2 linked regions of the Flavisolibacter tropicus genome follow. The protein of the gene in region 2 interacts with the protein of the main gene of each other region in a pairwise test. Links are inferred from orthologs where the notes say so. Each region holds a gene or a part of one and is shown on either strand. Other genes may lie near its edges. The genes, in order: sucC and sucD.

Region 1 (11,122 bases), 270 kb from region 2 along the record:
GGCTTTTTGATATCCAGATCAAAACCCAGTTGCGCTATTGAAGTATTATAGGCAATTGTTAATAAAAGCAGGCAAAAAAAGCGAACTATATATCGTGAAAATACCATGATCAAAAGCGCAAACTAAAAGAGTAATAACTGATTTTCAAACAATTTAGTATAAAAGATAGGATAAATTTTGGACCTTGCGACATTGTTTACGCTACCTTTAAAGCTCAATATCGTACTATGGCCAAAATGGAAGCAGGCTCCACCTTAAAACGTCTGCAGAATAGATACCGGTTGGTGATAATGAATGATGATACCTATGAAGAAGTGGTCACATTCCGCCTTTCTCGTATGAGTGTTTATATAGCTTTTAGTACCCTTTTTGTCTTATTGGTTGGTTTAACAGTGGCTTTAGTTGTATTTACCCCGTTGAAATACTATATTCCCGGTTACGGAAGTGCAAGTATAGGTAGAGAATACCGGCAATTGAAGTATGTTACAGATTCACTAGAAAAACAGATACACTTTCAAACGCAGTATATTAATGACGTTAAAAAGGTGCTAAGTGGCGATGCTAACCAAAATTTGGACACCACTCAATTGCAACTTCCTCAAGAAGAATTTTCTAACGACTAAACCGCTATCTTATGTTTAAAGAAAAACAACCAAACGACCGTACACCTAATAGCGCTACGCTAATCAGCGCTGGCACTACCTTTCAGGGAGATGTTATTAGTGATAATGACCTTCGGATAGATGGAACTATTAAAGGTAATATTCGTTGCAACGCTAAGATCATAGTGGGACCCACAGGTTTTGTGGATGGAAATATAGAGGGGCAACAGGCAGATATTACTGGAAAAGTGAAAGGTAATATTATTGTAAAAGACCTGCTTCAGTTAAAATCTGAAGGAACCATAGAAGGCAATATTACAGCAGCTAAATTACAAGTAGACCCCACCACCACCTTTAATGGCCATTGCCAGATGGGAGCTGCAGTAGCCAATATTGTGCAAATGACTGAAAATGAGTTACCAGCAAAAGCAAAATAAACCTTCTTCCGACCTCATGCGTTATGCAGGTTTGGGTAGCCAGATCTTTGCTGCCTTGGGAATTGCCGTTTTTGTTGGCTATAAAGCAGATGCATGGCTAAAGGCGCCCTTACCACTCTTGGTTTGGATACTGCCGTTTGTTGTGCTCTGCTTAATGATTTATAAATTGATTAAAGAAACCTCTAAACGAAACAAGACGAATGCAGAATCGTAGACGGCCGCTGTTTGTTATTCTATTTCTATTTATTGCACTTAATGCATTCTTTATTTCTGGGAAATCTATGCTTGCCCGCTGGGGGGCTGATCAAAATGTATTGATTATTGGAAATCTAATCTTGTTTTTAGTTACGATCGTTTCTGCGTTGATTGCTATCCGTAGTTTGAAAAGCACTAATCCGCATGCGTTTGTGCGAGGTGTATTTGGCAGTATTACAATAAAACTATTTGCTTGTATGATTGCTGCCTTAGTTTATATAGCGATCTATAAAAAAGATTTAAACAAACCGGCTTTATTTGCTTTAATGGGCTTATACCTTTTGTACACGTTTTTGGAGGTGAGTTCGTTGACAAAGCTGCTGAAGAAGAATCCCAATGGCTAAAAAAGAGGCACCAATCCATAAACTTCAGGATTACCTGCCACCTAATACCTTTGAGCCTGTTTTGCAGTATTTGCACCAGTATAAGGTGCATTTGACAGTTGCCCAGGAAAGGAAAAGCATTTTAGGCGATTATAGACACCGCACCCGTGATAAAAATCACCGTATCAGTGTCAATGGGAATTTAAATCCATATGCTTTCCTGATCACTTTAATACACGAAATTGCTCACCTGCTTCAGTATGAGCAATATGGCAATAGTGTAGCCTCTCATGGTAAAGAATGGAAAAGCATCTTTGGCCAGTTGCTGGCACAATTTATACAAAACGGCACCTTCCCTGATGATATAAAACAGGCTCTTTTAAGGACGTTGCACAACCCCGCCGCTAGCAGTTGTGCAGACGAAATATTACTGCGTACGTTAAAAAATTATGATGACACCCCTAGTCACTTAAAGATGGTGGAGGAAGTATTGCATAACGCACTTTTTAAAACACACGACGGCCGCATATTTCAGAAAGGGGAGAAGATGCGCAAACGCTTTAAATGCGTAGAAGTAAAGACTGGACGCTTGTACTTGTTTAGCCCAGTTTATGAGGTAGAAGAACTTACTGGACACGGCCCTTTGCTCACCCCCGGCCCTTAAAGGGTAAGGCAGCGCGGAAGAAGCCAAGCTCGTGAATGGTCATTGGTGAGCGGTGAGTAGGGCCAACGCACAATATCAGAAGTTCAAACCGTATTATAAAACAAAAGCACTCTTTTAATCTGAGTGCTTTTGTTTTATAGTTCTATTTCTTCATTGAACATTTTCTCCCTTCTACTTTCATCATTCCTTGTTTCTTGTTTATTACTCTTTGTGCTTCTTAACGCCTTTTAATCTTTGCGTGAAATCCTACTCCTTTTCCCCTTTCCTCTGTGCGAAACTTTTTCCCTGCGTTCCTAGCGCCTCTGCGTGACACCAATCAGCGCGAAGCGCTCTCTGGTTGAAATCGGTCTTTACAGCTCTTTCAACATCCACAAGTCGCAACCAAAATGGCCGGAATTGCCCAATGGCTGGTTGATATACTCAAAGCCAAACTTTTGATAGGTGGCCAATGCTTGCTGCAGTTCAGGCATTGTTTCTAAATACACATTTTTATAACCAGCCTCTTTCGCATAGTCTAAGCTTTTTTGAATAAGAGCCCGTCCCAGACCAATGCCTCTTACTTTTTTAAGCACATACATTTTTACTAGTTCACATGTATCGGTGGGTAGGCCCTCCGTGGGGTAGATGCCACCGCCACCGATAATCTCGCCATCAAGTACTGCTACATGGTAAATAGCACCTGGCACCTGAAACAGTTCAAAGAGATGATCGGTGCTATTATCAAAGTAAACCGTACCTGGTTTATTGGCACCAAATTCTTCCAGGGTAGTTCGAATAACCTGTGCAATGCCAGGGTTATCATTTAATTGAATGGGTCTGATTTGAACATTAGTAAGCATGAATGCAATGTTACTTTAACCAACTGTCTTGGTAAAATGATTGTTTTAAATGGACTATAAATTCTAAATAATAACGCATTGATTTTTAATCATATGTATATAAAAATTCCTATGTTCAAATGGCTAAGTGCAATCCTGTAGCGGGTTTTAAGTCTTTCAGTTAGTGGTATAAACAAAGTCGACTGCCTATAATAAAAAGATGGAAACCATTTTAACTTTTCTCTCGGAAACATTATCCAATAGCCATGAAAAGCTAATCAAGTATCCGAAAAACCAAAAAAATCCGAGTCCGAAAAACCAACTTCCAATCCTTATGAAAAACTAAACCAGGCGTTTTGCCAGCAACAATTAACCTAATCTGTCCGCGCCTGATGAAACTGGGTTCCCCTCTTAAGAGGGGAATTTTTTTGCTTATTACTATAAGTGTAGAAGCAAGTACTAGAAAAAAAGAAAACCCAGCTGATTAGCTGGGTTTTATAAAGAATCAGTTGTTGAAACTTATGCTGCTGAAACTGCTTGGTTTACCAATGCAGCTGCTTCACTTAATAAAATAGCTGACTGCACTTTTAAACCACTCTCATCAATCAACTTCTTGGCTTCCTCAGCATTGGTACCTTGTAAACGTACAATGATTGGAATTTCGATATTGCCCATGTTTTTATAAGCGTCAATTACACCTTGTGCCACACGGTCACAACGTACAATTCCACCGAATATATTGATAAGGATTGCTTTTACTTTAGGATCCTTCATGATAATGCGGAAACCTGCTTCTACAGTAGTAGCGTTAGCTGTACCACCTACGTCCAGGAAGTTAGCTGGCTCACCACCACTTAATTTGATCATATCCATTGTAGCCATAGCCAAACCAGCGCCGTTTACCATACAACCTACGTTACCATCCAGTTTCACAAAGTTCAGGTTGTATTTACCTGCTTCTACTTCTGTAGGATCTTCTTCAGAAATATCGCGCAGTTGTGCCAGGTCTGGGTGACGCATCAATGAGTTGTCGTCCAGTCCCATCTTACAGTCTACTGCTACGATCTTATCATCAGCAGCTTTAAACAATGGGTTGATTTCCAACATAGCGCAATCCAAACCGATATAAGCATTATACAGGTTGGTAACGAACTTGGTCATGTTCTTGAATGCTTCACCACTCAAGCCAAGGTTGAAAGCAATCTTACGAGCCTGGTAACCGTTTAAGCCACCACCTGGGTATACCCACTCTTTAAATATTTTTTCAGGAGTGTTATGAGCCACTTCTTCAATGTCCATTCCACCCTCTGTGCTGTACATAATTACATTCTGACCATTAGAACGATCTAAAAGGATAGACAGATAGAATTCTTTACGCTCAGTTGGACCATCATAGTACATGTCCTGCGCTACGTAAATCTTATTTACCACTTTACCAGCTTCGCCTGTTTGAATGGTTACCAGTGTACCACCTAAGATCTTTGTAGCGAAATCGCTCACTTCTTCCAGCGATTTAGCAACTTTCACACCGTTGATGCCTGTTTCACGGATCTTCCCTTTACCGCGACCACCCGCATGAATTTGAGCTTTTACTACAGCAAAGCTGCTGCCGTAAGTAGTCTTAATGGTACGGTACGCTTCTTCGGCTTCCTGAGGTGTGCTACAAGCGAATCCTTCTTGCACAGGCACATTGTATTTCTTCAACAGTTCTTTTGCCTGGTATTCGTGCAAATTCATCTGTAAATAATTTAATTAAGGTTAGATGAAATGCTTTCTGCACTTCATGTTAAAAATTTGCGGCAAAGATAAGAGAATCAGTCTGCCAATAAGCAAATCTCAATTTTGAATAAACAAAGCGTTTGCTGATGACGGGTTTTCAGCTGCTTCTGTCCTGCTTTTAGGAGGGAGGGCCAGCAGAAGAAGTGATGGTTGATTACCAATATTAAGAAAGGACCCACTGTTAGATAAAACAGTCCTTTTATAAATAGAAACTGCGCATATAGCCAGTAACCTGCTTATTGCCTGCCCTCATTCTGCAATATCTCGTATATAACCCGTATATAACCCGTATATAACTCGTATATATCTCGTATATATCTCGCCCCTAATAGAGACGAGATATATACAGGATAAATGTGTGTTATAGGGAAGAAAAAGATCATAAATATCGAAACAAAGCCGCGCACAATAAGGTAAGTATAGTGGTTATTTAATTCGACACCTTATTGAATATGTCAATGCAAAATCAGAAAGGCAGCTTTTGTCTAATTTGATTTTTTTGTCTTTTGTCAACTCATGTATATTTTTTATGATCTTTCCAGTATGAAAGGGCTGTTAGTTTTTTTAGGATTTATTGTTATAGGATGTTCGTCTGCTCCTAAGCTGGTTTTACAAAAAACAACTTCAGATAGAAAGGCGGGTACTATTTTATTTAAAGAGGGCGCAGCCAATGATTGGCGAAAAAGAGATTCCATGGTTATTGCCGAGATTTCGAAGGGAAATATGCCTTCATTCTTACAGCAATTGACACCTGTACATTTACAACTTTTCGATACGGCCAGTCAGAAAACGATAAAAGCTATTATATATGTAACACCAGATTATTTGAGTGTGGGAACGAATACAGATTGGGTGCGGGTTTGTCTTACGCCTATAACAGCGCAGAAACTGGCTGATCAATTCCATTGTTTTCTACCCACGCGAAAACTGGTCGATGCTATTTATGCAGCCGCAAAAGTAAAGCTGGAACCTGTACCTATGTTTGCCTTTCGGGATAGCACACCCACCATGTATCAACATCACCTGATCATAGAAGGCCAGCGAAAAGGGCAGAAAGGTTTAATAGGTGGAATTAAGAAGGATATTGTTACTACCGGGAAACTGGTTAAGGAAAATCGGCTTGATAAAGTCGCTATCTATGGCTGGCACCAGTTAAATGGAAAACCTATTCAGCCTCTCTACACCGGGCATGCCAATTGGTATACCGATTATAGTCATGGTACACGTTTGGTGTACAACAAGATAAAGGTCAATGGGCGATGGTATGATTACAAAGATGTGTGGCAACACCCCGTCTGGCGTAAGCTGGTGTGTGATGAAGAATATTGTGACTTATATAAATACCCATATTAACACAGTAAGGTTATCTTTGCGGCACTTTTTATGGACGCATATTCAAAACTGCAAGCAGCCGCGGCTTTTTTACAACCGTTGATTTCTCAACCCATTAGAACAGCAGTGGTGTTGGGAAGTGGCTTAGGAAACTTTACCAAAGAAATTGTAATTGAAAAGGAAATACCCTATGAGGATATTCCACACTTTCCGGTGTCTACCGTTGAGGGACATCATGGTAAGTTGATCATTGGTACAATTGCCGATAAACCTATAATAGCTATGGCTGGCCGCTTTCATTTTTATGAAGGCTACCGGGCAGAGGAAGTTGTATTTCCCATTCGAGTTTTAAAACTATTGGGTGTTACTACATTATTGATTTCAAATGCCGCTGGTGGGGTTAAGCCTGGTTTGAAAGTAGGGGATTTAATGATCATTAATGATCATATTTCCTTGGCCATTGTAAATCCTCTATTGGGTAAAAATGACGATCGCTTAGGACCTCGTTTTCCTGATATGAGCGAGCCCTATAAAAAAGAATTAATTGTTAAAGCTAAAGCAATAGCTGCTGAGCAAGGTATTGAATTAAAAGAAGGCGTGTACTTTGGTGTTACAGGTCCAACTTTTGAAACACGGGCTGAGTATAAAATGATTCATGTGCTAGGTGGAGATGCGGTAGGAATGAGTACCGTTCAGGAGGTAATAACTGCTGTACATATGGGTATGGACGTATTTGCCATGAGCGTAATTACTGATATCGGTATCCGTGAGGAAGATAACATTATAACGCATGAAGAGGTTTTGGAAGCAGCAACAGCAGCAGAACCTAAGTTCTCTACTATATTTCGTGAGCTAATAAGAAGCGTCAATTAATTCGTGCAGATTAAACGTATATACCAACTCCTTTTTGCTTTAATGCTCTTGCTTAGTGCACCTGGTGTACAAGCGCAAGGCGTTATTCGGGATATTGGTAACCGCTTTAAAGGTGGCGGCGGTGGTGGAAACAATGATAGCTTACAACGTCGGAATAAGTTTGAGGACAGTATAACTATTAGTGCCCGTTATCTGGACTCTACACGCAGTTATTCGTTGGACTCCTCCATTAACGATTTTTATCGACGATTTCCGGTTCCCACTACTTATAATTATTTAGGTAATACGGGTACAGCGGCCCATTCCATTTTATTTGCTCCAATTATTCGTACTGGTTTTGATCCCGGGTTTCATGCTTTGGATTTATATAAATGGACAGCAGATAAGATTCAGTTTTTTAATACTACCCGGCCTTATACAGAGCTGGCCTATTTATTAGGAAGCAAAACGCAGCAAATCATTCAAGTACATCATACGCAAAACTTTAAACCTTACTGGAATATTGGATTGCACTATCGATTGATCAATAGTCCCGGGTATTTGAAAAACCAACGTTCGAATCACAATAATTATCTCTTTACTTCCTGGTATCAATCACCCAATAAGCGTTACAATAATTATGTTGCCTTAATTGGTAATAAGCTACAGGTAGCTGAAAATGGTGGCATTCGTAATGACAGGAACTATATGGATGATCCTGTGTTTGAAGAACGGATTTCAATTCCTACCAAGTTTGGCCCTCAAAACGAAGATTATACGCGTACTCCGTTCGGTGTAAGCTTGGTTACAGGTAATGATTACCGCGAGTTTGTTGGATTGCTCCGTCAGCAATATGATTTCGGTAAGAAAGATTCAATTGTAACGGATTCAACTGTTATACCGTTGTTTTATCCGCGCCTCCGGTTTGAACATACTTTCCAGTATCGCCGCAACCGCTATACATTTCAGGATTATTCAGTTGATACAACCTATTATCCCGCCTACTATAATATTCAATTACACACAGGGGATACAGTGTATTTACAAGACCGTTGGCGTGAGTTAAATAATGACTTTTCCATCTACACGTTCCCAGATGCCAAGAACCTGCAACAGTTTTTAAAGCTTGGGGCAGAGCTGCAATTGTTAAATGGAAAGGTGAAGGACGGTAACAAAGAAAACTTTGTCAATACCGTTTTACATGGTGAGTATCGCAACCGTACCCGAAACCAGAAATGGGATATGTTAGCATCCGGACGTTTGCATGTTAGTGGATACAATCAAGGCGACTATCATGCCTATATAAGCTTGCAGCGTTTGCTTAGTAGCAAGTTAGGTAGTCTACAAGTAGGTTTTGAAAACAGTAACCGATCTCCGGCGTATATTCAAAAAGGGCTGAGTAGTTTTAACTTTAATCCAACATTGTCGTTGAATAAAGAAAATACCTCCCACATTTTTGCAACCATTTCAAACCCTAAATTGAAGCTTAGTCTCGGGGGCGATTATTTTCTAATGGGTAACTACCTCTATTATAAAAACTTTTATACCGTAGAGCAGGAGAGTGCCTTATTCAACATATTACGTATTAGCGCTTTTAAAACATTCAAAGTTGCACGTCATGTGAACTGGTACATGGAGGCATATTTGCAGCAGAAAACCGGTAATGTGGATGTAAATGTTCCTTTGTTTTTAACACGTAACCGCATAGCATTTGAGGGTAATTTCTTTAGAAACCTGTTTATGTCTACCGGGATTGATATTCGCTATCATACACCTTTTGATGCAGATAACTATTCGCCTGTCAATGGACAGTTTGTATTTCAGGATACTACTTCTATTAAGAACAAGCCTGATATCCATGCTTATTTCAATTTCCGCATTCGTGGTTTCCAGGCATACATAAGAGCGGAAAATTTGAATGCATTTAAGTTTTCAAATGGCATTACGTTCACAAATGAAAACTTTTCTGCACCCGATTACCCTTATCCTGGCTTAGTGCTACGCCTAGGGATTTTCTGGAGCTTTGTTAATTGATACTTAATCTTGATCCTTGACAAAAATCAGGTTTGCTTTATAATAAAGCTCCTATAACTTTGTTACGTTCATGAAGAGGTTTGCGGCTTCCATATTATTGACTTTGTACTTTGTAGTAAGCACAGGTTTTACTGTAAACCTGCATTACTGCATGAACAAGTTTCATTCATGGGAGCTAGGAACTTCTGAAAAGGAGAAGTGTGAGAAGTGCGGCATGTCTACTCAAAAAAAACATGGTTGCTGCCGCGATGAGGTAAAGGTTATGAAGCTGAAACAGGACCAGGTTATGTCCGCTACAGCTATTTACCTGTTTAGTGCGCCTGCAATTCCCGCTTCTTTTGTTCCCGAGTTTTTATTGCCTGTAATAAAATCAGTTTCTACTCAGGAGGATCGAATACATGGTCCACCTCTTCTATCTAAACAGGATACTTACTTGAATAATTGCGTTTTCAGACTATAGACACAATGTTTTATCTAGTCATTGGCTGCTTTTGCTATTAAGGCAGGTTATATTATTTATTCAAGTAAAAATTTAAAAAATGAAAACGCTTAAAATAGTTCTTTTCTCCTCTTTGTTTATTCTGTTCGCTCAACTTGTAAATGCACAAACAAAGTCTGCCACATTTAAAGTGTCGGGTGAATGTGGTATGTGTAAGAATAAAATTGAAACGGCTGCAAAAAATGCCGGAGCTTCCTATGCTCAATGGAATGTAGACTCAAAATCGCTAACTATTAAATACAACAGCAAATCTTCCAACGAAGCAAAAATCCAGGAAGGTATAGCTGCTGTTGGATACGATACTCCTAATTATAAAGCTACAGACGAGGCTTATAACAAACTTCACGATTGTTGTAAATATGAAAGAGTAGGCGATCAGAAGAGCTGTTGCGATGGTACTTCCTGCACAAAAGAAGAATGTAAGAAATGCTGTGCTGATGGTAAGTGTACAGCAAGCATGGATTGCTGCAAAGACGGCAAGTGCAGTCATGATGCTCAAACTGCGGGTGCTGGAAAAGAAGGCGCTGCTTGTTGCAAAAAGTCATAACCTTAAAACAGCTTTCATATGAAAAGTATTCTTATGCTGGCTGCTTTCCTTATAGGTATGCAAGCCAATGCGCAATTTTCTAAAGCTTCTCTACAAGCCAGCGGTCTAACCTGTTCTATGTGCTCAAAGGCTGTAAAAGTGGCTTTGGAAGGCGTGCCATTTGTTGAAAAAGTACAAGTGGATATTAAAAATCAGCAATACAATTTGACATTTAAGTCTGGTGCAGCTGTAGATTTTGATGCTTTGAGTAAAGCCGTACAAGATGCAGGCTTCTCTGTGGCAAGCTTAAAAGTGAATGTTGATCTTAATAATGTAACTATTGAGAAAGACAAGCACTTTGAGTTGGGAGGGCAATATTTTCACTTTTTAAATGCAGCAGGCAAACAGCTTAATGGTGCTACAACACTTAGTATTGTAGATAAAAGCTTTGTTTCTGCAAAAGAGTTCAAGAAGTGGAGTAGTGCTTCAAAGCTTACCTGCGTACAAACTGGCAAGGCAGCAGCCTGCTGCGCCAAGGAAAACGTAGCAGAGCAAGCCCGTATTTATCATGTTGTAATATAATTCAATGCAGCCCCTGCATCCGCAGGGGCTATTTATAATCATGAAGAATTTATTGTTTTTGATTGGCTTGCTAAGTGTGGGCAGTCAGCTCTGTGCGCAAGAGTTGTATCCCTACACAGAGCCAGCTTCTAATATGCCATCTAAGTCAATTAGTGTAAAAATGACTTCGATGTTTGAGCGCGCATTGCATTCTGGTCAAATAGTTCAGCGACATATGCCTGAGGTAATGTTAGGATTGGATAAGAAGTGGATGGTTCACGGAGGGCTTCTCTTTTCTGACATGCAGGATGAGCAATTTAAATGGGAAGGAGCCCGTGTATATGGTAAATACCGCTTTTTATCTAATGATGAAGTACACAAACACTTCCGGATGGCTGCTTTTGCTGCTGCTACTTATAGTCGTAATCAGTTAGAGCACA
Region 2 (11,059 bases):
GAAACCAACCATCTACAGACGTATTGGTAGCTGCATCAACCAATTGTAATTCCGCCTGACCCGTCATTTCTTTATCGGTGAGGTTAACGATTTTGGCTGTTAACTCCAGTCGATCACCTTGGCGTAAGAAGCGAGGCGCATTGGGTTGTACCATCAATTCTTTTTGGGTAACCACTTCTTTCTGCAAACTACCAAATGCCAGTTCTTTCGTGTGGGCAAGTGTTTGCAACTTCCAACGTGTTAAAGCTTCTGGTGTGGTAAAGGAGAAAGAAATATTACCGGCAGAATCTGTCTGGAGATCCGGAAAGAAAAAGGCCGTTTCATTTAAATTCTTGCGGATTTGAATGGCGCTATTACCTTCTGGAGTTGAAGTAGAAGTGTCTGTTACTTGTACATCATCTATATCTTTATAAACTCCATTTACGGCTACTACTTCCATCCTTTGTGCCATCGCTGGTGCCGCAGAATCAGTAGTAGGCATGGCTTTGCTCTGTTTTTCACGTGCAGCACTATTAGCAGCGGCGGCACTTTTTACAGCCATCCTTCTATTGTAGGAATAAACTCTGGTGTCTTCCTCAAAAAAGAAACGATCGTACTGTTTAAAGAAACCTTGGTAGTCGCGGTCATTTACCCATTTGATTTGAGACGGTACGGCGCTAAAATTTTGAGTGCCTTGCCATTGTCCAGTACGGTAGTAGCTGGCCCAGATTGAAGGAATAGACCAGTTGTGTGGTTTAAATTGATCCAACGAAGCATCATACATGCTAGCCAATACTTCAGCAGCCGCTCTGTCGCCTTTATACCCACTGATCTTTACCTGCCATTTTTCCTGGCTGCCAGGCAGTAGTTTATCCCTGAAAGTGCTATAGGTAATGTCTAACTCTTTATTGCTCCATGGCACTGAAACGGTTTCACTATATTGGTAGAAGCGGTTGTGCTTGACAAAGAAAAAGCTTACACCATAACCACCACGGTCAGCTTCTGTTGCACCTAATTCAATAGCCCGCTTTTCATTGTTCAGCGTAGTGTAGTTGTAGGTGTATGCATCGTTTTGTGCTTCTTTATTCTTGTCGGTTTGTTGAACCAGGAAAACATCATTAGCTGATGATCCAATTTGAAGACTTGTTTTTTCACCCGGTTGTATGTCTTTATTTGTTGCTACCGTCCATAGATAATCGGGTTTTGCCAGTTCTTTTGTTTTTGTATCAAAGACTTCTACATATTTGATGTCTTTTACTTCTTGTCCCTCATTATCCTTTGTTATGAATTCAAACTGATAGAAGCCCGGCTTTACATTAAGTTTCTCTAATGCCCACGCACCATTTATTCTGGTACTGTCCGTTTGAGTATATATTGTTTGACCTTTTTGCCAGCTGGTACGATCGCTTTCATTGCTGTATTCATCATTAGGGAATAAGCGAATGTATTCCTCCTTACTCATTATATATTGGTCAGGTTGTTGCCAATACCGTTTGCGGATCAGGCGTTGCTCGGGTTGCAGCTTAGCGATGTTTAATGTAACAGTAGCCTTTTGTACTTCCCCGTTCATGTTCTTGGCTTGTACCTGAATAGTCTTCAATGAATCAGCAGCAATTCTTTCAGGTGTGTATATTGAAAGTAAGAGCGACTTGTAACCAGCAGATACAATATTCTCTCCGCTACGCGTTTCACCATTTATATCGGTAATATCAGTATAGATACGATAGTCAAAAACAGGTTCCAGTTTGCGATCAATCTTTTTATCTGGAATAGCTGTAAAACGAACGGTGAACTTGCCATCTTTATCAGTTGTAGTTATACCATGAGCAATCTCCATAGTTTCAGCACGGGGTAGCCACCAACGCCAGGTTAGCCATGGGTAGATAAAACGTGGCTGACGCACTACACGGTAAGCTACTTTTGCACCATCTATATTATTGCCAGCATAGGCTTTTGCAAATCCTGTGACGGTTACGGTGTCGCCTGCTTTGTAGGTTTCTTTTACTTTTTCAAAATCCACATAAAACTTCGGACGCTTGTATTCTTCAACAGAAAACTCCGCCATGCCATTGCCTTCTTTGTCTCTTATAGAGAACTCTCCGTTCAACAAATTCTGCGGGAGGTTGAATTTGCCAGTAAACGATCCAAACTCATTAGTGGTCACAGAAAGTGAATCGATATCTTCATAATTGGCATTTCTTAGAAGGATAGTAGTTTTATAATTGGTGGCAATGCTGTTTTCTTTACCTTGTTTATTGATCACAATACCTTTTACATAGATGGTTTGACCTGGGCGGTATAAGGCACGATCAGTAAAATAGAAGATCTGTTTAGTTGCAGGTTTTTCATTGCGTTGATCGTAGTAGTAGGTATGGTAGAATGGATCTTCCATGTTGAGAAAGTCAGAACCTGTTCTAATATCCAAATAATAGCTGTTGTCTTGCTTTTCTTTTTTGTTAACTACTTCAATAAAGCCATTTTTATCAGATTTATACTCACCCAGCTTTTGTTTCTTATAGCTTGAAGTTTTGTAATCATATTCTTGCGTAAACACTTGAACAGCGGCATTTGCTATTGGTTGGCCACTTTCGCGGTTAAGGATAAAGAACTGGTTGTTTAAGTTGATATAGCTGATATTGGATACATAGAAAAGCTGGGCAGCCAGGTGGTACTGTTTCCCAAAATTGTCATTGGTGGCTGTTAGTAAAACATACTCTCCTACCGGTAGGGCATCGATCTTTACTTCTGCTGCATGTTCTTGTAAGTCATTTGTGGCTGGAAGTGCTTGTTGCCATTGGCGTAGGGAAGTGGTCTTTGTTAACGCATCCCATTGTTTATCCTCATAGAGGCTACGCATTAGCTTTTTTGTACTGCTATCGGCTTTAATAATGCGGAAGTAAAGGGAGGGGACATTTTTGTAGGTAATCAAGGAGCGGAATGGCAGGTTGGGCACATTCACTCTTTCTATTTCAAACCGGTAACTCGGGCGGTTGATTTCCTGCAATAGGTTGTAGCTATTTGTCCAGCCTTCATTTTTATCTTTATTCTCTTTGATAATACGCTCCAAAATGGTTTTGGCCTGTACAATAGCAAAGCGGTTCGTGGTATCTTTCAGTGGCGCGTATTGCTGTCCTGATTGATAATAATAGGCCGCTAATAAAAACCAGGCTTGTGAAGCGCTAGGTATGTTCTGCCATTTATTCGTTAATTGCTCCAATGCCTGTTTGTACAGATCGTCTTTGTTGGTCAGTACAGTATTTTGATAAACAAATTGCAGACGATCAATATCCGCATCTATTAAGGCTGAAGGGTCTTTATCTGCTATATGGAAACGGATCAGCTCCTGGTAAATTAGTAGCGCTTTATAGTGTAGTGAAATGGAATCGTTGGTAACAAAGCGGGCCTTTGCATATTCCTCTGCTGGTGCAAAGGCTTCCCGTTGATTGATCTCAAATGCGTAGGCTGGCTTTTTAATGTCGCGCTCGCTATTATTAAAATAGTTTAATGCTGTATGTGCTAAAAGATCATACAAAGTAGGCCGCAGACTGCGAACATTCCCCTTTAGTAAAATCGCTTCATAGTTGTCCAGCTTTGTAGATTGCAATAGGGGCTTGTTTTGCAACGATTGCAAATACAAGGAGCTGATCTTTTTATGTAGGTCTTCTGCTGTCCACGTGGCAATGTCCTCTTTTTTAAAGTCAACCGTATTGGTTCTATTATATAACTGGTAGCGTTGCTGCTGGAAATATTGCCAGTAGCGATTGGCTAATAAGCTTTTCAAAATGGAAGTGGCCGGCTCTTTTACCTGGTTTACTTCTTTTTCCAATTCCCGGATGCTGACAACTTCATTGTCTTCCCGGTTTTCAGCTTGTAGTTCAGTGATATATACTAATGCTTTGATCAGTTGTGCATCCTGACCCTCTGCTTTAGCTTGGGTATAAATTTTCTGCACCTCTATTAATGCAGATTTAGGTAATTCCTTTTGTACCAGGTCATTTACTTTCTTCCATTGGGCGTCATAGGTCTTGACCTTTTGGGCATACAATAAACTGGCGCTGCAAAGGATAATGGCTAAAAACAAAAATGGCTTAATCAATTTCATAAAGCTTAAAATCTAACAGTAATTGCAGTAAAGATGCACGAACATAAACAATTACATAATGTTGCGAGCGGCTTTACGGCTTTAACGTTTGTTTATAAAGGTCGTTCTAAACGTTGAATAAACTCTGCCGTCTATCAGGTGGAGGAACCAAATTATGAAAGCCATTTTTACTTTTTTATTCGCTACAAGCATTGCTACGTCTGCCTTTGCTTACAATGAAGGCAAGTTGACCATTACGTTGGCATCCAAAAGCAATATGCAAGTGGTTGTGGATGGACGTGCGTATCAGCAAAATGACAACTCAATTGTCCTAAACGATGTACAACCGGGCAATCACCGCATCCAGATTTACAAGGCCTATCGAAATGGCAATGGTAATGGACGTGGCCGAAATGACCGCAATGAACTGTTGTATGCTACTACAGTGCAGGTAAAGCCTAATTACCATGTTGATGTAATGGTGAACCGTTTTGGTAAAGCGTTGGTTGATGAACAAGCCTTACGATCTAACGGCCGCTGGAATGATGATGATGACTGGTATGGTGATAACAATAGCGGGGGCTATAATAACAATGGGGATTATAATAATAAATATAACCAGGCCATGAGTGAGAGCGCCTTTAACCAGTTTCTGCAACAGGTGAAAACCCAGTGGTTTAATAACGGTAAGATGAATACAGCTAAAGACGGCCTGAGCCGAAACTATTTTGCCACATCACAGGTAAGACAAGTGTTGCAGTTGTTCTCATCTGAAAACGACAAGCTGGAGCTGGCTAAGCTGGCTTATCGCAATACGGTTGATCAGCGTTCCTACTACCAGCTTTATGATGTGTTCAGTTTTCAGAGTACAAAAGATGAACTGGACCGTTATATAAAAGATTATCGCTATTGATTGGTGGAGTATAGGAAAGGCCTTTACTCCGGTAAGGGTCTTTTCGTATACCCATATTTGTTAATGATTGACTATTTAAAGAATGTTTTAACTATGCATCTTTAACAATACATTACTCCCCATTCCCTTTAGTTTTGAACGAACAAAGTAAATCGTCCCTATATGAGAAAAATACTATTTACCCTTTCTTTTTTTGTTGCACTTTGTGCTTTTGCTGCGCCCCCACGTGGAGGAAAGCTGACCATTTATAGCCATGATAAATCCACTATTCGTATTACTATTGACGGCAGACGTTATCCTTTAGAATATAATATGCTGGTGTTAAATGATGTGGAGCCAGGCAATCATACCATTAAAATAACCGAGGTGCAAGCATCTGGTTACAATGTACCCACCAACCGCGAGAAAGTATTGTATAATGGTTCTGTTTACGTCCGCTCTAACTATCACGTAGATATTGTGATCAATCGCTATGGTAAAACGTTGATTGATGAAATGGATATCAACAGCAGTAGCTATAACGAAGAAGTGTATGATAACGACGGTGATTATAATTACGGAAATGCCATTTCTGATCTTGACTTTGATGCCTTGAAAAGAAGCCTGCAACAGGAGAAGTTTACGTCTAACCGAATGGCAAAAGCTAAAACCGCTATCAGCAGCAACTACTTTAAAACGGAGCAGGTAAGACAGATGGCGCAGCTTTTTTCTTTTGAGGATGATAAAATGCAATTGGTAAAGCAAGCCTATCCAAAGACGGTAGATCGCACGAACTATTATCAATTATCTGACATATTCTCTTTTAGTTCCAGTAAAGACGCATTGACTCGCTTTATACAAGAGAATAGCAGTAACTATGATAATGGTACAACAAGTAAGACTGTTATTAGTGATGTTGATTTCAATAGAGTGAAAAGCAATATACAGGCATCCTATTCAGATGCCACTAAATTAACAGCTGCAAAGCAAGCGATTGACGGATACTACTTTACTGCATCTCAAGTGAAAGATATCGTATTGATGTTCTCTTATGATGCCAATAGACTGGATATTGCCAAGTATGCCTATGGTAGAACCGTAAACCAGCCTGATTATATGTTGTATTTGGGCGACGCCTTTGCTTCACGTACCAGCAAAGATGAACTGACCCGTTATATTGCAAACTATCGCTAGAAGAATAGAATTTGTTATATAGATAAAGAAAGCCCCTGTTTTTCAGGGGCTTTCTTTATGATGTATTAGGGCACTAAAAAAGCGGCAGATCTGCCGCTTTTTTACTATTTGGAAAGAGCTTATTTCTTTAAAGCTTCTGCCATTGTTTTACCAATATCAGCTGGGCTTTGTACTACATGAATTCCACATTCTTCCATGATCTTCATTTTAGCAGCAGCTGTATCTTCAGCGCCACCAACTATAGCACCTGCGTGACCCATACGACGGCCGGGAGGAGCAGTTTGACCAGCAATAAAACCTACTACAGGTTTTCTGTTGCCATCTTGTTTGATCCAACGAGCAGCTTCTGCTTCCATACCGCCACCAATTTCACCGATCATTACAATAGCTTCTGTTTCTGGATCGTTCATCAATAATTCTACTGCTTCTTTAGTAGGAGTACCAATGATAGGATCACCACCGATACCAATAGCCGTAGAAATACCCAAGCCAGCCTTAGCTACCTGGTCTGCAGCCTCATATGTTAATGTACCAGACTTAGAAACAATACCAATACGTCCTTTCTTAAATACAAAGCCAGGCATGATACCTACTTTACACTCTTCAGCTGTAATAACACCAGGACAGTTTGGTCCGATCAGGCGCGTATTCTTGCTCAGCAAGAAGTTCTTTACTTTCACCATATCCTGAACCGGAATACCTTCAGTAATACAAACTACTAATTCTACGCCGGCATCAGCAGCTTCCATGATAGCGTCTGCAGCGAATGCTGGTGGTACAAAGATGATAGAAACATTAGCACCTGTTGCTTTAACACAATCAGCCACAGTATTGAATACCGGACGGTCTAAATGCGTAGAGCCACCTTTACCTGGGGTAACACCACCTACTACATTTGTACCGTATTCAATCATTTGCGAGGCATGAAATGTGCCTTCTGTACCGGTAAAACCTTGTACCAGTACTTTCGAGGATTTATTTACAAGAACGCTCATAGTGATTTTTAAAGTTGGGCAAAAGTAAGGAATTCGTGTAATGGAGCGTGAAGATTAGAAAATGAGCTTGGCAAATAGATGAAATACTAAGCTCATTTCACCAGATTAATTACTTAAAGAGGAGAGGAATAGCTTGGTTTTAGCTTCAATATGGAGATTGTAACAATAAAAAAAGCCTGTAATATACAGGCTTATATCACACTACCCATCCGAAAGTTAATTAGTTGACTAGGTGTTTTCGCTGCGATGCATACATAACTACAAACGCCACTGCAATGATGGTACTTATACTGCAATGATGGTACTTATAATGAGTATGAAACCGCCCACCAAGCTAAAGCCCAATAAAGCAGCAGAAATGACTAGTGGGGTCAGTTCGCCCACGGTATATATCGCAAAACCAGTTTTCTTTAATTTACGCATCTGAAGAACACCAATCAGGCAAAGCGTAGTAAATACTATCGTGGAAATAAAAAGGAAATAGCGATAGTCGTATGTTTTTTGGTAGATCTCTATGGAGCTTTGAACCATATTGTTGGCCATCTCATTATCACCAATTCGTTCTTGCGCCTTTTCAAATTCCGCCATTTTCTGTTCATAGTTAGACGAATCTATAAGGCTATAAACGCCCATTATATAGGCGATTCCGCAGCCAATAAGTGAAAGAATTGATAGGGTCTTAAGAGTGCCCGTCAGGCCCTTTTGTTGTGGTTCAAACAGGTCATTACTTGACATAGTTGCAGTTTGGTTGCTCGTTTCCATGAATACGTTCTTTGAAAGAAAGATACTGCAAAAAATACCAAAAGCAATAGTTGTATATTCAGATGTATAGGCAGGAGGAGTAGGTGTTTAATACAAACACTCGTAGCGCTATCAGTTGTGGTCAATTATTGAACAGGAGGGTTGGGCGTTTCCTCATTATCAGAAGGCGGAATAAGTGGCTCCTCTGCATTATTTATGATCTCTTCAATGTCGCGGTTTTCAGGTACCATACCTGTCTCTTCCAGCATACGCATGTCTTTGGCGTCCTTGAGGAATTTGGAGGCAAAAATGAAGTCGTTAAGGCGTTCGTTCTTACTAAAAATGATGTCTTTGCTATTGCCTTCCCATTCTTTTTCTCCCTGGTACATGTAAATAATATTATCACCGATCTCCATCACACTGTTCATGTCGTGTGTGTTGATAACGGTGGTGATATTATATTCCTCGGTAATTTCCTGGATCAACTTGTCAATCAGTCCAGAGGTTTGTGGGTCCAGGCCAGAGTTAGGCTCGTCTACAAAGAGATATTTGGGATTGAGTACAATAGCACGTGCAATGCCCACGCGTTTCATCATACCGCCCGATAATTCAGCGGGGAACTTTTTATTGGCACCTTCCAGATTCACACGCTCCAGTACTTCATTTACCCGGTTTAGTTTTTCCTTACGTGTTTGTTTGGTAAACATGTCTAGTGGGAAAATGATATTCTCCTCTACCGTCATACTGCTAAATAGGGCAGAGCCCTGGAATAGCATGCCAATTTGTTTGCGGATTTCCTTTTTCTCCTCCACCGTCATTTTGGTAAAGTTCTGACCATCATACATAACATCGCCTTCGTCAGGTTGAAATAGGCCTACAATGCATTTCATTAAGACCGTTTTGCCACTACCACTACTGCCAATAATGAGGTTACACTTGCCCGTTTGCATGGCAGCATCCACTCCATTTAATACCGTCTTATTTTCAAAGCCTTTACGTAGGTTTCTAACTTCAATCATAACTTATAAGAGTAAAGCGGATAGAATATAGTCGGCAAACAGGATAGCGATACAACTAACCACTACTGCCTTAGTGCTGGCGCGTCCAATTTCCAGGGCGCCCCCTTTTACATAATAACCATAAAAAGCAGGTATGCTGGAAATGATAAAGGCAAATGTGTAGCCTTTTACAATGGCAAAGAAAACATTGTATGGTATAAAGGCCATGAGCAAGCCTTTGTCAAAGGTTTCTGCCGAAATGATACCGGACATAGTAGATGCCAGGCGGCCACCCCAAATACCCAGGATCATTGAAATAACAACCAGCATAGGGATAACAATAACAGCCGCTAATATTTTGGGTAATACCAGGTAGGTCTTGGTATTGATTCCCATGATCTCCAGCGCGTCAATTTGTTCTGATACCCGCATGTTTCCCAATTCACCAGCAATTTTACTGCCTACCACACCAGCTAATACTATACAAACTAGGGTAGGAGCAAATTCAAGGATTACCGTATCGCGTACAATCATAGAGATGGTCTCCCTTGGAATCAAAGGAGTGGTCATCTGGTAAGCAGTTTGTACAGCCGATACGGCACCAATGAAAACGGAGATAATAACCACAATTCCTAGAGAGCCAATACCAATTTCAGAGCACTGATGCATAAATTCTTTCCAATACATTTTCCCGTTTTCAGGCTTGGAAAACATGGTTCTCAGCATCAAAAGGTAACGACCGGCTTCATCTAGAAATGTCATCATATGTTATTTCGTGCTTCTTCTTTATTTGATCTTTTCAGTCTCTTCCACCAGGAAGAGCGACGCATAGCCTCTTCTGTTGCTTTTTGGCTTTTCAACTGAGCATCTACAACCGCAATTGTTGCCATATTTACAATGTTCCGTACAGAGCTTCCTAGTTGTAAGATATGCACTGGTTTCTTAAGTCCTAATAAAATCGGGCCAATGGCATCAGCCGATCCTACTTCCTTCAGCAGGTTATAAGCTACGTTACCAGCTGCCAGGTTAGGGAAGATCAGTGTATTTACCTCTTTATCTACGAGTTCGCTAAAGGGATAGTTTTCCTTCAAAATGTCGTTGTTTAAGGCTACACTGGCTTGCATTTCACCATCAACGACCAGGGAAGGCATGCGCTCTTTTACAATAGCGCGGGCCTTGGCAACCAGTTGTGCCTCTGGAGAATCAGAACTACCAAAGTTGGAATAGCTCAACATAGCTATCCGTGGCTGCAAGTTGAAGTGGCGTACCTCCTTTGCAACTAATAAGGTGATCTCTGCCAATTCTTCTGCTGTAGGGTGAAAGTTAACCGTTGTATCTGCCAGGAAGAGTGGGCCTCTCTTAGTCAGCATTAGGTACATGCCAGCTATTCGCTTGGTGCCTTCTTCCATACCAATACAATGAATGGCAGGACGAACAGTGCTAGGATAGTTTTTTGAAAGACCAGAGATCATACAATCAGCATCGCCGGTTTCTACCATCATACAACCAAAGTAGTTGCGGTCTTTCATCACCTTGCGCGATTCGTACCAGTTAAAGCCTTTACGTTGACGCTTTTTAAAGAACAGCTCGCCATACGTGTTTCGTTGCTCCTCCATGCTGTCACTGCGTGGATCCAGAATGGGCAAGCCTTCGATATCGATACCATTTGCAGCAGCAATGGTGCGGATCTTGGCTTCATCTCCTAATAAGATAGGATAGCCAATACCTTCATCAATAACAATCTGTGCAGCTTTCAGGATCTTGGCATTATCGGCATCGGCAACACAATACGACGGGGATCGCGGCGGGCGCGGCTACCTAACACACGGATCACCTGGTTGTCTAAACCAAGGCGTCTGTTCAGGTCACTTGAATAACCTTCCCAATCAGTAATGGGGCGTTGTGCTACACCGCTTTCCATGGCTGCTTTTGCCACAGCAGGAGCTACCGTAGCCAGCAAGCGAGGATCTAAAGGTTTAGGAATAATATAGTCGGGACCAAAACTGATGGTCTTTTCATTATAAGCCAGGTTTACGATATCGGGTACGGGCGTCTTTGCTAAGTCGGCCAAGGCGTGTACAGCAGCCAGTTTCATGGCTTCATTGATCTGCGTAGCACGTACATCCAGGGCACCACGGAAAATGTAAGGGAAGCCCAGTACGTTGTTTACCTGGTTAGG

What was found.
Region 1: the proteins of sucD (region 2) and sucC interact in binary tests that used the Escherichia coli proteins (3 or more experiments, as listed by UniProt). The link is inferred for Flavisolibacter tropicus from one-to-one orthologs.

The regions. Positions count from the first base shown.
Region 1 is NZ_CP011390.1:1,530,627-1,541,748, reverse strand. The notes cover bases 2,728-5,578. They hold sucC (ADP-forming succinate--CoA ligase subunit beta), read right to left. Parts: upstream 4,837-5,578; coding sequence 3,619-4,836; downstream 2,728-3,618. Other genes in these bases: SY85_RS06405 (hypothetical protein), read left to right, coding at 5,422-5,578; SY85_RS06415 (GNAT family N-acetyltransferase), read right to left, coding at 2,728-3,120. Outside these bases: porW (type IX secretion system periplasmic lipoprotein PorW/SprE), read right to left, coding at 1-107; SY85_RS06440 (hypothetical protein), read left to right, coding at 228-623; SY85_RS06435 (bactofilin family protein), read left to right, coding at 635-1,039; SY85_RS06430 (AtpZ/AtpI family protein), read left to right, coding at 1,014-1,253; SY85_RS06425 (hypothetical protein), read left to right, coding at 1,240-1,638; SY85_RS06420 (SprT-like domain-containing protein), read left to right, coding at 1,631-2,281; more of SY85_RS06415, read right to left, coding at 2,632-2,727; more of SY85_RS06405, read left to right, coding at 5,579-6,231; SY85_RS06400 (purine-nucleoside phosphorylase), read left to right, coding at 6,262-7,083; SY85_RS06395 (putative porin), read left to right, coding at 7,126-9,096; SY85_RS06390 (HYC_CC_PP family protein), read left to right, coding at 9,167-9,556; SY85_RS25135 (heavy-metal-associated domain-containing protein), read left to right, coding at 9,636-10,142; SY85_RS06380 (heavy-metal-associated domain-containing protein), read left to right, coding at 10,161-10,703; SY85_RS06375 (hypothetical protein), read left to right, coding at 10,744-11,122. UniProt on the Escherichia coli protein: Succinyl-CoA synthetase functions in the citric acid cycle (TCA), coupling the hydrolysis of succinyl-CoA to the synthesis of either ATP or GTP and thus represents the only step of substrate-level phosphorylation in the TCA.
Region 2 is NZ_CP011390.1:1,805,806-1,816,864, reverse strand. What follows is about bases 5,204-7,991. They hold sucD (succinate--CoA ligase subunit alpha), read right to left. Parts: upstream 7,142-7,991; coding sequence 6,266-7,141; downstream 5,204-6,265. Other genes in these bases: SY85_RS07560 (hypothetical protein), read right to left, coding at 7,427-7,876; SY85_RS07570 (DUF4476 domain-containing protein), read left to right, coding at 5,204-6,146. Also shown: SY85_RS07580 (alpha-2-macroglobulin family protein), read right to left, coding at 1-4,081; SY85_RS07575 (DUF4476 domain-containing protein), read left to right, coding at 4,236-4,973; more of SY85_RS07570, read left to right, coding at 5,136-5,203; SY85_RS07555 (ABC transporter ATP-binding protein), read right to left, coding at 8,029-8,901; SY85_RS07550 (MlaE family ABC transporter permease), read right to left, coding at 8,905-9,645; SY85_RS25915 (phosphate acyltransferase), read right to left, coding at 9,642-10,604; SY85_RS25910 (malic enzyme-like NAD(P)-binding protein), read right to left, coding at 10,634-11,059. UniProt on the Escherichia coli protein: Succinyl-CoA synthetase functions in the citric acid cycle (TCA), coupling the hydrolysis of succinyl-CoA to the synthesis of either ATP or GTP and thus represents the only step of substrate-level phosphorylation in the TCA.